3 regions of the Heyndrickxia sp. MSNUG genome follow, and region 3 is predicted to be linked to each of the others. Evidence: riboswitches for the same ligand, from Rfam matches in the RefSeq annotation. Region 3 holds a riboswitch; each other region holds the start of a gene.
The links. Region 3 has a riboswitch for thiamine pyrophosphate ahead of AABM38_RS07130 (ABC transporter substrate-binding protein). Riboswitches for the same ligand answer to the same signal wherever they lie in the genome.

Region 1 (4,238 bases), 450 kb from region 3:
CTGAAACTTCAATGGCATCGCCACGCTTATTTACAGTAACAGTACCCTTGCCATTAAGCTCAGCAAGGACATCATTCCGGTCCTCAGGTACGATTGTCGTCGCAACACTTGAAATATCAATCGATATATTCTCGATGTCCCTTGAAACCTTAGCAGAATCCTCCGTCTTCGAAAGAGTAATCCCGTTCCCGTAAAATAAATAATTCATCGCGATATACGCACCCGTAATAATCAAAAAAATAACCAAAATCCGCTTTATCATTTTCGTTTCCCCTCTCAATCAATCCTCTATAAACAAGATAACGCAGATTCCAAATCCCACCAATGCCCCTCAGCATTAAATCCCCCTAAGACCAAAGGCTGATTTAACACACTAAAGCACTGGGGGTCAGACCCCCAGTGCGGTTATGCGTTAAAGTGCCGGGGGTCTGACCCCCGACGCGGTGGTGTGCTAAAGTGTTATGCTTTGGCTTCGAAGAGTTTGGCTATTTCAATGATTGTTTCTACGGATTTTTGCATGTTGTCGACTGAGATGTATTCGAATCGGCCGTGGAAGTTTTCGCCACCTGTGAAGATGTTTGGTGTAGGCAGTCCCATATAGCTTAGCTGGGAACCGTCTGTACCGCCGCGGATCGGCTTCACGATTGGCTTGATCCCGAGGTTTTCCATTGCTTCGTAAGCAATGTCGACGATTTCCTTCACTGGCTCGATTTTATCCTTCATATTGTAGTACTGGTCGTTCAATTCCAGGTGGACGTGTTGTTCACCGTATTTTTCCTTCAGTTCGCCCGCGATCTTCTCAAACAAATTCTTTCGTGCCTGAAAGCTGTCACGGTGGAAGTCGCGAATGATATATTGCAGTTTCGTTTCTTCCACGTCGCCATTAATGGAGCTTAGATGGAAGAAGCCTTCATATCCTTCCGTATGTTCTGGAGCTTCTTCTGCCGGCAACTTGCTATGGAATTCCATCGCGATTTTCGCAGAGTTGACCATTTTTCCTTTTGCTGTACCCGGGTGAACATTCTTTCCCTTGAACGTTAGCTTCGCACCTGCTGCGTTAAAACTTTCATACTCCAGTTCGCCAAGCGGGCCTCCATCAATCGTATAAGCGAATTTAGCATTAAACGCTGCCACATCAAATTTATGAGGTCCTCTGCCGATTTCTTCATCAGGTGTAAAAGCGACCCTGATCTTGCCATGCTTAATTTCTGGATGCTTAATCAAATAAGCCATCGCAGTCATGATTTCAGCAATGCCAGCTTTATTGTCTGCTCCAAGAAGGGTAGTGCCATCCGTTGTGATCAATGTGTGCCCTGTATATTGCGGAAGCTCCGGGAAATCCTCAGGTGACAGAACAATACCAAGCTCTTTATTCAGAACGATTGCATCGCCGTCAAAGTTTTCAATGACCTGTGGGTTGACGTTCTTTCCGGTAAAATCGGTCGCTGTATCAACGTGAGCAAGAAAGCCGATCGTCGGTACATCCTTATCTGTAGTGGCAGGAAGCGTCGCCATCACATAACCGTTCTCGTCAATCGTGACTTCCTCCATGCCAATCGTTTTCAATTCTTCCACAAGCATATTGGCAAGCGTTAGCTGGCCTTCTGTCGAAGGGCAGGTTTCACTGTTTTCATTGGATTGCGTATCTACTTTTACATAAGTCGTAAATCTTTCAATAATCTCGTTTTTCAATTCCCTTCATCTCCCATTCTTGAGTATATTTTCATATTATCATATATCGAATTGAACACAATTTGTATTGGGTTATAAAATTGTAATTGAAAATAATAAAATCAAATCCCTTTACATATATAAAGGTTAAGGCTACTATGAAAATAATTAAATATTCGTTGTACTACTAGGGGTGCCCTGTGCCGGGCTGAGAGAAAAACATCAGTTTTTTGACCCTTCGGACCTGATCTGGGTAATACCAGCGTAGGAAAGTAGTGAGAGATGTTTTTTTCCCTTACATTGCTTTTAAGCCAGGTCCTTTTATGGATCTGGCTTTTTTATTTGGCTGTTTTCTAAAAGAGTGTTGTTTTTAAAGCGAATTATTTGATAGCAAACCATTTAAAAATAAGTTGATTGGAGCGGAGCATGTATGAAAAAGAAATTAGAAATAACTATTGATGATGCTATTTTCTATATGGAGATGATTCGATCTGTATGGAGCCCATATTATGAACCTCAATACGGAAAACGGAAACCATACTTAAAAATATTAAAAGATCGTGAATCGATTGAATACAATCGGTTTATTAAAGTGTATAGGGTCATAAAACATATTTTATCAGATAGGGAGCAGTTTATCTTAGATCAAGTTTATGCACTAAACAACAGTAGAGCTCCACATAGAGAGATTGGCGAACAATTAGACGTGTCTCCTGAAAGAATCAGACAAATCATTAAAAAGGCTGAAAATACACTAGCAAGAGAGTTGTTGAAGAATACGGTAAGCGAATATAGGAAATGACAGATAACGATTTAAATCCAGCCTGCCGAGGAAGCTCACCGCCTTCGCAGTGGAAAGCAAGCATCCTGAAGTGAAAATCAACTTATTAAACACAAAAAAGTACTCAAAAACTGCATTTATTTTTAATCGGAACCAAGGTCAATGAAGAGGATCAAAGTCCTGTTGATTGCAGTGGGAAGCGAGATTTGCCTGGAACGGAAATCAACAGACAACTTAGCAGAACATATTTTCAAGGAGGTACTAAAAATGGAATTAAAAAATCAGGTAGTATTGGTGACTGGCGGGAGCCGGGGGTTAGGAGCAGAAACGGTAAAGGCTTTTGCAAGAGAGGGCGCGAGAGTCGTAATCAACTATTTTCAAAGCGAGCAAAAAGCAAGGCAGCTAGCAGAGGAAATCGGGGATACCGCATTTGCTGTCCATGCAGATGTTAGGAATTCAGAACAGGTTCAGAGCATGTTCAGAAAGGCAAAGGAGCACTTTGGCACACCGATTACGACCATTGTGAATAACGCGCTTATCAGTTTTAAATTTGATCCTGTTGCAAATAAGGATGCTTATTCAATTGGCTGGGAAGATTACCAGCTGCAGCTTGAAGGCTCCATCCGCGGTGCGTTGAATACCATTCAGGCTGGACTTCAGGATATGGAAAGCATGAAATTCGGGCGGATCATTAACATTGGTACAAATCTGTTCCAGAACCCGGTTGTACCTTATCACGACTATACGACAAGCAAGGCTGCCTTACTTGGTTTTACCAGAAATATGGCCAATGATCTTGGCAAATATGGCATCACAGTCAATATGGTGTCGGGCGGTTTGCTAAAAACAACCGACGCAAGCTCTGCTACTTCTGAGGAGGTTTTCAAGCTGATCCAATCATCGACTCCACTGAAAAAAGTAACGGACCCAGCTGAAGCGGCAGATGCCGTTGTGTTTTTTGCATCACCTTGGGGGCGTGCGGTTACTGGGCAGAACCTTGTCGTAGATGGCGGACTTGTTATGGACTAAGAGAATTCGTAACAAGAAGGAGAAGGTGATTTCCTAGTTGTAAATTTCATTGCACATAGGGGAGAGTTCACCGTAATCAAAGGGAGGAATTGACATGGAAAAATCAGAGATTGTCAGTATGCTAAACAAAGTACGCACCCAAAAACCGCTGATTCATAACATCACAAACGTGGTTGTCACCAATTTTACCGCGAATGGGTTACTTGCATTGGGGGCATCGCCTGTCATGGCGTATGCCGCTGAAGAAGTTGCCGAAATGGCAGCAATAGCAGGCAGCTTGGTGCTCAACATTGGAACTTTGAATTCGACAGTGGTTGAGTCAATGCTGATTGCTGGGAAAGCCGCGAATGAGCATGGTGTGCCTGTCATTCTTGATCCGGTCGGGGCAGGAGCCACAGCTTATCGTACTGAAACTGCACTTAAGCTGATGCAAGAATTGAAGATTTCAATCATCAGAGGAAATGCCGCCGAGATTGCAAATGTGGCAGGGGAAAAATGGGATATTCACGGAGTTGACGCTGGCGAGGCAGCTGGGGATGTAATCAGCCTTGCTGTTTCTGCCGAGAAAAAATTGAATACAGTCGTTGCGCTCACTGGAAAAGACGACATCATCACAGACGGAAAGGCAACAGTCATTGTCCATAACGGACATCCAATCCTTACTAAGGTAACCGGTACCGGCTGCCTGCTTACCTCAGTAATTGGTGCGTTTGCTGCCGTAGAAAAAAATCCGCTAATTGCAGCAGCAGCAGCAATC
Region 2 (4,238 bases), 2.1 Mb from region 3:
CAGAGTGCCATTATTTCTTAGCAAATAACTACGCTCATATGGGCTTATTTAGAGATGCGTTCAGGCATGCGAACCTTTACTTAGAATTGAATGAAGATGGGGAGTTTGCGGAGGATGCAAATGATCTCCTTGAACTGCTCACGCTCGAAGCAGAGGAAATGGATGAAGACTATTATGAAGAAGATGATTTGATCATCAAGCAGGAAGAGGCCAGGAACCACCTTGAATCTGGCGAATTTCCGAAGGCGATCGAGATTTTCCATGAAGTCATCGAAGAGTATCCGGAATACTGGTCTGCGTACAATAATCTGGCGCTGGCGTATTTTTACCTTGGTGAAACGATCAAGGCAAGGGAAATCCTTAATGATGTGCTGGAGCAAAACCCAGGCAACCTTCACGCTTTGTGCAATGCATTAGTGTTTGCTCACTATCAGAATCAGACTGCGGAAGTCGAGGATCTGAAGAATTCTTTGGGTAAAATCCATCCAATCCACGTTGAACATCAGTTCAAGCTTGGTGCCACATTTGCACTTGTTGGAGAATACGAACTCGCTTACAGATGGCTGAAGAAGCTGCAGAAAACAGGATTTGAAGGCGATGGTGCCTTCTATTACTGGCTGGCGCATGCATCCTATTTTACCGGCAGGGAGCATTATGCAAGAGTGATTTGGAAAAAGGTCCTCGAATACACTCCTGAAAAAGAGGGAATGGAACCTTGGGCAGAAAACCCAGGCGGTAAATTCGAGTCGCAGGTGGCGGCGATTCTTCATCAGCTGAACAGTGATTATCCTGAAGAACGATTATTCGCCCTCTTCCTGACATCTGTTTCTTCAAAAAAGAAAGAGATCCTTGCTGCGGAAAAGTCGACGGATAAAATGACGGAAGTCGAGAAATCGTACCTCGCATACGTCGCTTCAGGCAAGTTGAACGATCAGAAGGAAGAAGTGGCCGGCGCGCATGAAACAGCTAAGCTATTGTATGATCACCATCAGCCGATCGGGAAAAACGAAGCCGGTGTTTATATTATGTGGTTTTCTGTATTTGAGCAGGCAGTAGAAGCTGGCTATGATTTTAAAAATAAGAAAGCATGGGCAGCCGCTGTAGATTATCTCTGGGATAAGCTAAGAAATATCAAGACTTCGAAACAAGCAGTTGCAAATAAATACGGACTGTCCGTTTCAACACTTTCAAAATATATTAGTTTGGCGAACGAATTTCTTCATGAAGAAGACAGCATATAACTTAAGAGGTTAATCCTTCTGCTTGCAGAATGTGGTTAGCGATTTTTGCAAAAAAGTGTCATGCCCAAATGGGTATGACACTTTTTTTCTTTTGAGGATGCTTACTTTGCGATGGACTTTAATTGATTGGTAGACCATCCTTCCAGCGTGAAGGCCATTTCCCAGAATTGCAGCTCGTAATGGCAGCTGATCAAAAAGTGCTGTTTCATTTTTTCTTTTTCATAGTCTGAAGCTTTTTCTGCAAGAGCATCAAGAAGATTGATCTGCTCGTTCACAAGCTCGGTGAACCAGTCGCTTCCATAAGCGGCGATCCATTCCTGGTAAACTGGCGTTTCAGGAGCAGCATTCTTAAGCAGTTCTCCAATCTCGTGGTAAATCCAGTAGCAGGGAAGGATAGCGGCAATGATTTCCCCCAGGCTTCCCGAGGCAGCAACTCGGTAAAGGTGTGAAGTATAGGCGTAGGCAGTCGGAGCTGGCTCGAAGCTTTTCAAGTCCTCCTTCGTGACCCCAAGCTGTCCCATAAAACTTTCATGTAAACTAAGCTCGGCCTGATATGTACCCTGGGCATGGGCAGCCATTTTTGCCGTTATGGATAAATCCTCAGCTCTCGATGCACCAATTGCCTGGATACGGGCAAAATGGGAGAGGTAATAAGAGTCCTGCAAAATATAATATTTAAAGCTTTCAAGAGATAAAGTCCCCTTGGCGATTCCCTGGACGAATGGGTGGTTAAAATTCGCTTCCCAAATCTCATTTGCTTCTTGGCGAATCAACTGTGTAAAAGTAGACATAAAAGACCTCCTGGTTTATAAAGATTCAACATCCTGCCGGCAAAGGATGCTTTTTCCCAATAAAAAAACCACTTTCTTTAGGCAGAAAGTGGTTGTATTGGCGGCATGGTGAAACAAAAAAAGCTCCAGATACTCCACTTCCCTACGCTGGTATGATCCAGATCAGGTTCCAAGGGTCTTAAAGTTTCACTTTAATCTCAGCCTTAACAAAAGGCTCCCCTAGCAGATGAATTTTGCGTATTTAATTATTATCTGTAAATCAGCATAACACCCTTCAGAAAATTGTCAAAGAATAAAGCTGATCAGAAAAAAAGTTCACAAGGAACCTATGACCTCAACTAATGAATTTTTTTCGCTTCAAATCATTATTGTCAATTACGTGAACAGCCAAATTTTCTAAGCATATTTTTGGACTATATGCCTCTTGTTTTATAGGATATGTTTAGGCAGGAAATACTATTTTCGAATGAAAACGGAAGTTAATGCGGATTTTGATTTTTAAAGGAGTTGTACACCATGTCAGAAGAGAAAATTTATGATGTCATCATTATCGGTGCCGGCCCGGCAGGCATGACGGCTGCCGTTTATACATCGCGTGCGAATTTATCTACATTGATGCTTGAACGCGGCGTTCCTGGCGGACAGATGGCCAATACGGAAGAAGTTGAAAACTATCCTGGATTTGATCACATTCTTGGACCTGAGCTTTCAACTAAAATGTTCGAACACGCTAAAAAATTCGGTGCTGAATATGCTTATGGTGATGTAAAAGAAGTCATCGACGGCAAAGAATACAAAACGATCAAAGCTGGCAGCAAAGAATACAAAGCACGCTCAATTATTATTTCTGCAGGTGCAGAATATAAAAAGATCGGTGTTCCTGGCGAGCAGGAATTGGGCGGACGCGGCGTTTCTTACTGTGCTGTATGTGATGGAGCATTCTTTAAAAATAAGGAACTTCTAGTTGTCGGCGGTGGCGACTCTGCGGTTGAAGAAGGCGTTTATTTAACACGTTTCGCTTCAAAAGTAACAATCGTTCACCGACGCGATGAGCTTCGCGCGCAAAAAATCCTTCAGGATCGCGCGTTTGCTAATGAGAAAATCGACTTCATCTGGAGTCACAATGTTAAGCAAATCAACGATAAAGACGGCAAGGTTGGCAGCGTGACGCTTGTATCGACAAAAGATGGCGAAGAAATGGAATTCCCGGCTGACGGTGTATTCATCTACATCGGAATGGTTCCTTTAACAAAGCCATTCGAAAGCCTTGGAATCACAAACAGCAGCGGATATATCGAAACGAACGAGCTTATGGAAACGAAAGTTCCAGGCATCTTCGCAGCTGGCGATATCCGTGAAAAAACACTTCGCCAAATCGTAACAGCTACTGGCGATGGCAGTATCGCTGCACAGAACGCACAGCATTATGTAGAAGAATTGCTTGAAGAATTAAAAGCGAACGCTTAAAACAAGCAATTTAAAATCCCCCGCAGGAACTTTGCCTGCGGGGAATTAGTTTTGTGCGGAATAAAAATACAAGTGAATTAATAAAAATTTCCTTTTTGCTGGTAAAAAAAGTTCCTTGCGGTATAAATTAACAAAACGTAATTATATATTAATTCTTCTGTAACAGTAGTGAAACAATCATGGGGTATTATAGGAATAGAAATTGACCCCCTTTTAAAAATATAATCCTTTGACGGCACAGGTTATCCTGTGCTCCTTTTTTTGTAAAAAATTAATACAGGCTTTCAGACATTGGTATAACACCCCGAATTTCCATCAAGAGATCCTGCCTTATGACTTCAGCTTTAGAGAATCGTTCCTCAACGTTTTACTTTGGATAATATTAATATTTCCAGCTAAAAAATTCATTAACAGAAATATCATTTTTGTATTCATTGTGGCGAAAATCTAAAAATAGTATAATGGAAAGAATAAAAGTTCGGCCATTTAGTGATAAACCATATTTTGAGGTGGAATTGATGCAGCGCGTGACGAATTGTGTTTTGGTTAAAGATAATAAGATTTTGCTGCTGCAAAAGCCGCGCCGCAATTGGTGGGTGGCTCCGGGCGGAAAAATGGAACCGGGGGAAACAGTAAAGGACTCCTGTATCCGCGAATTTCGTGAAGAGACAGGAATTTACCTTCGGAATCCCCAGATTAAAGGGATTTTCACTTTTGTCATCAAGGAAGATGATCAAGT
Region 3 (4,238 bases):
TGGAAGGACATTGGCATGAGACCTTTCATTGCTGGTTTACTGAGAGGATAGCAGGAGAGGATTTTATTTATTTTCAAATCCGCAGTTCTGTTAAAAAGGATTATCCCAATCTATTGGATATCACTGCTGCTGGCCATCTTTTAGCAAATGAAGATACAGTTGATGGTTTAAGGGAGGTTAAGGAAGAGCTAGGAATAGACATTGGGATGGATGAGTTATTTTTCGTTGGTACAATCAAGGCTTCACTTGTTAGTTCAAATTTTATCGATAAAGAAATGTGTCATGTGTATGTGTATAACAAACATGTCCCTTTTGAAAAATACAGCCTGCAAAAAGAGGAAGTCTCAGGAATAATAAGGACCAGCCTGGATCTTTTTGAAAAGCTCTGGTTTGGAGAAGTGATGGAATTGGAGGCAGAGGGTTTTACACTAAACCCCGATGGACAAAAGCAACCTATGGTTATGAAGGTAGTAAAAGATCAATTTGTCCCGCATGAGGATGAATATATTAATAGTGTAATCAAAGCAATAAGGGAGATTTAGAGGGGGATGCAGAATGAAAATGATGTTTCATTACAATTGGGCAGTTCGGGATGATTGGTATAAGTGGTGTGAAGGAGTTAATGAGGAAGAGCTGCTCGCTTCCCGGACAGGAGGAGTGGGGGGTATATTACAGACCCTTTTTCATATTATTGACGTGGAATGGAGCTGGATTCGCTTGCTTCAGGGAAAAGATGATTTTCAGGAGAACTTTGAGCTTTATAATACCTTGGATAAGGTGATAGAATTGGATGCAAAATTTAAAGCTGAGGTAAAAGAGTTCGTTCTTGCCTGGAATGATGAGATGGAAAACCGAATCTTACAGCTTCCACAATCAGATGGCAGCACGGTTACCTTCACCTGGGGTGAGATTATGAGACATACCCTTGCACATGAAATTCACCACATTGGGCAAATTTCAGTATGGGCAAGGGAGATTGGAATACAGCCAGTAACAGCGAATTTCATCGGGCGCGGACTTTTTCAAAACGAAAAGGTTTAGTGCGTTTTTAATCGACTAAAATCAATTAAGCCGTCAACTAACTTAATGCGAATTGATTAGCGGATCGATAAGTCTGATTAGGAAAATTATATTGACATTAGAATCATTCCATTATATATTAATAAATGTCCTCGCTAATAAGGACAAACAGAATAACGATTCCTTAGCTCAGCTGGGAGAGCGCTACCTTGACAGGGTAGAGGTCGCTGGTTCGAACCCAGTAGGAATCATACTTGAGAAGCGTGAATCCCTAAAAAAGGGATTCGCGTTTTTTTATATAAGAATTTTCATCTAGTCTGATATTTGATAACTATAAGATATTTTTATTTTCCTAGACGAATCAAAAAACTTTCTATATAGTAGAATTGACAATTGGAGAATTGGAAATGTAGGGGAGCCGGTGGTGCCGGCTGAGAAAGTGTCCAAAGATGCTGACCCTTTAACCTGATCTGGTTAGTACCAGCGTAGGGAACATCTTCTGATAGACGTTTTTCGTTTATTATGGATTTTTTCATGCGCTTGGGATTCCCCGAGCGCATTTTTATGTTTCATTCAAGCCTTCCTTTCCACCTTCATTGTCAAGTAAATACAGGAAGAGGGAGAATCATGAAGAAATTATTATTGTTGTTTTTCGGATTTTTATTCATATGGAGTCTTGCCGGCTGTTCATCGGATGAACCGACAGCCAGGGAAAAGGATTCATTGAAAAAGGTTTCGATCGTGCTTGACTGGACTCCGAATACGAATCATACGGGAATCTATGTAGCAAAGGAAAAAGGATACTTCAAGAAGCATGGACTGGATGTAGAAATTCTTTTACCAGGTGAAGCGGGAGCTGATCAGCTGGTCGCATCAGGGAAGGCAGAGTTTGGTGTAAGTTATCAGGAAGGAATTACTCAGGCCAGGATACAGGGAATTCCACTCGTATCGCTGGCAGCTGTTATCCAGCATAACACATCAGGCTTTGCATCACCGAAAGCTAAAAATATTGTTTCGCCAAAGGACTTTGCAGGCAAAACGTATGGAGGATGGGGATCACCCATTGAAAAAGAAGTGATCAGTTCATTAATGAAACAGGAAAATGCTGATGTAGAAAATGTGAAGATTGTTAATATGGGGGATTCAGACTTCTTCACAGCGGTGAAACGAGATATTGATTTTGCCTGGATTTATTATGGTTGGACTGGTGTAGAAGCAGAGCTGAGAAATGAACCAATCAATATGGTGTACTTAACAGACTATTCGAACAAGCTTGATTATTATACACCTGTCATAAGCACAAATGAAAAGATGGTCAAGAATGATCCGGAAACCATTAAGGCGTTCATGGAGGCATTAACTGAGGGATACCAATTTGCAATCGATCAACCGTCCGAAAGTGCTGATATCCTGATCAAGGCCGTACCTGATCTGGACGAAGATCTCGTTAAGAAAAGCCAGGAATGGCTTTCTCCAAAGTATCAGGATGATGCAGATCGCTGGGGAGAACAAAAACTGGAGGTTTGGAAGAATTACAGTGAATGGATGTTTGAAAATGGTCTTCTGGAGAAGGAATTGGATGCTGAAAAAGCCTTTACAAATGAGTTTTTACCAGAATAGGGAGGGAATGAAAAATGGCGGATGCACTTGTAAGTGTACAAATTATCCCAAAGGCTTCTTCAACAGAGGAAGTTATTCGTTTGGTAGATGAGGCAATAAGTATTATTGATCAAAATGGAGTGAAATATGAAGTCCATCCTCTGGAAACAACGATGGAAGGTGAGCTTGAAACACTCTTATCGGTGATTGCTGAGATGAATAAAAAAATGGTTGATTTGGGTTCTCCTAACGTTATCTCACAGGTGAAAATCCTGTATCAGCCAACTGGAATCACAATGAATACACTGACGGAGAAGTACCGCTAATGAAGTCAATCTGGAATAAGGGCTGGAGACCATCTTTGGTTCTCCTCCTTTTCTTTATGTTTTGGGAAGGGATAACCCATTTTATGGAGATTCCTCAATGGCTGTTACCCGCCCCCTCTGTCATAGTAAAAGAAGCAATGGAGAGTTATTCATTATTTTTACCCGATATAGGTGCAACACTGGAATTGGCAATTGCCGGGCTTTTGCTCGGGGCAGCGTTTGGTTTCCTGATTGCGGTGATGCTTCACTTAGTTCCTGCACTTCAGAATGCTTTTTATCCATTATTAATTTTATCTCAAAATGTACCCATTATCGTTCTGGCTCCGCTATTGGTGATCTGGTTTGGATTCGGTTTTTTGCCGAAATTGCTCATTATTATTTTAGTTTGTTTCTTCCCGGTTACGATTGCTGCGTTAGATGGGTTTAAAAATGCCCCGGATGAACTAAAGCATTACATGAAAATGTCAGGTGCCTCGGGAAGGCAAACCTTCACGAAGGTAGAGCTTCCAAATGCACTTCCGCCACTTTTTTCCGGATTGAAAATTGCAGCTACATACAGTGTTATGGGAGCTGTCATATCTGAATGGCTGGGAGCAGAAAAAGGAATTGGTGTATTCATGACCTTATCGTCATCTGCGTTTCGGACAGATCGTGTGTTCATTGCTATTTTCATTATCATTTTTTTCAGCATGCTGTTCTACAGTGTCATCGTGTTGATTGAAAAAAGAATCATTAAATGGCTGCCTGAGGGAGAGAAGTGATGAAAGCAAAAATTAATCTCGTAAATATCTCAAAATCTTTTAAGGAAACGGGCTTAGTACTCGATCATCTATCCTTACAAGTGAAAGAAGGGGAATTTGTTTCCATCTTAGGTCCGTCTGGAAGCGGGAAAAGCACTATTTTTCAATGTATCGGAGGTCTGGTTCAGCCTGAACAAGGAGAACTTTTTCTTGATGATCGAAAGATAAATGGGGAGACAGGGAACATTGCCTATATGCCCCAACAGCCGGCACTTTTACCTTGGAGGTCTGTATTGGCTAATGTACTGCTTGGACAGGAGCTATTCCAAAAGCCGGATGAAGAGGAAGCGGAAAAATGGTTAGCCAAAGTAGGCTTATCACAATACGCCAAGGCTTATCCGCATCAGCTTTCGGGTGGGATGAAGCAGAGAGTTGCCTTTTTAAGAGCGCTCCTAAGCCCAAAATCAGTCCTGCTGCTCGATGAGCCATTTTCAGCATTAGATGAGTTCACCCGATTTGATATGCAAAAGTGGCTGTTATCAATATGGGAAGA

Region 1: another riboswitch for thiamine pyrophosphate. It lies ahead of AABM38_RS04940 (sigma factor-like helix-turn-helix DNA-binding protein); the one in region 3 lies ahead of AABM38_RS07130 (ABC transporter substrate-binding protein).
Region 2: another riboswitch for thiamine pyrophosphate. It lies ahead of tenA (thiaminase II); the one in region 3 lies ahead of AABM38_RS07130 (ABC transporter substrate-binding protein).

The regions. Positions count from the first base shown of each region.
Region 1 is NZ_CP150978.1:996,231-1,000,468, forward strand. It holds gene liaG (LiaG family protein) at 1-262, opposite strand, end outside; gene pepT (peptidase T) at 460-1,692, opposite strand; TPP riboswitch at 1,851-1,959, shown strand; gene AABM38_RS04940 (sigma factor-like helix-turn-helix DNA-binding protein) at 2,102-2,473, shown strand; gene AABM38_RS04945 (3-oxoacyl-ACP reductase) at 2,720-3,481, shown strand; gene thiM (hydroxyethylthiazole kinase) at 3,576-4,238, shown strand, end outside.
Region 2 is NZ_CP150978.1:4,217,127-4,221,364, reverse strand. It holds gene AABM38_RS21345 (tetratricopeptide repeat protein) at 1-1,241, shown strand, start outside; gene tenA (thiaminase II) at 1,343-2,032, opposite strand; TPP riboswitch at 2,155-2,263, opposite strand; gene trxB (thioredoxin-disulfide reductase) at 2,549-3,499, shown strand; gene AABM38_RS21330 (NUDIX hydrolase) at 4,018-4,238, shown strand, end outside.
Region 3 is NZ_CP150978.1:1,449,966-1,454,203, forward strand. It holds gene AABM38_RS07115 (NUDIX hydrolase) at 1-542, shown strand, start outside; gene AABM38_RS07120 (DinB family protein) at 556-1,041, shown strand; tRNA gene AABM38_RS07125 (tRNA-Val) at 1,199-1,271, shown strand; TPP riboswitch at 1,422-1,529, shown strand; gene AABM38_RS07130 (ABC transporter substrate-binding protein) at 1,648-2,640, shown strand; gene AABM38_RS07135 (thiamine-binding protein) at 2,655-2,945, shown strand; gene AABM38_RS07140 (ABC transporter permease) at 2,945-3,706, shown strand; gene AABM38_RS07145 (ABC transporter ATP-binding protein) at 3,706-4,238, shown strand, end outside.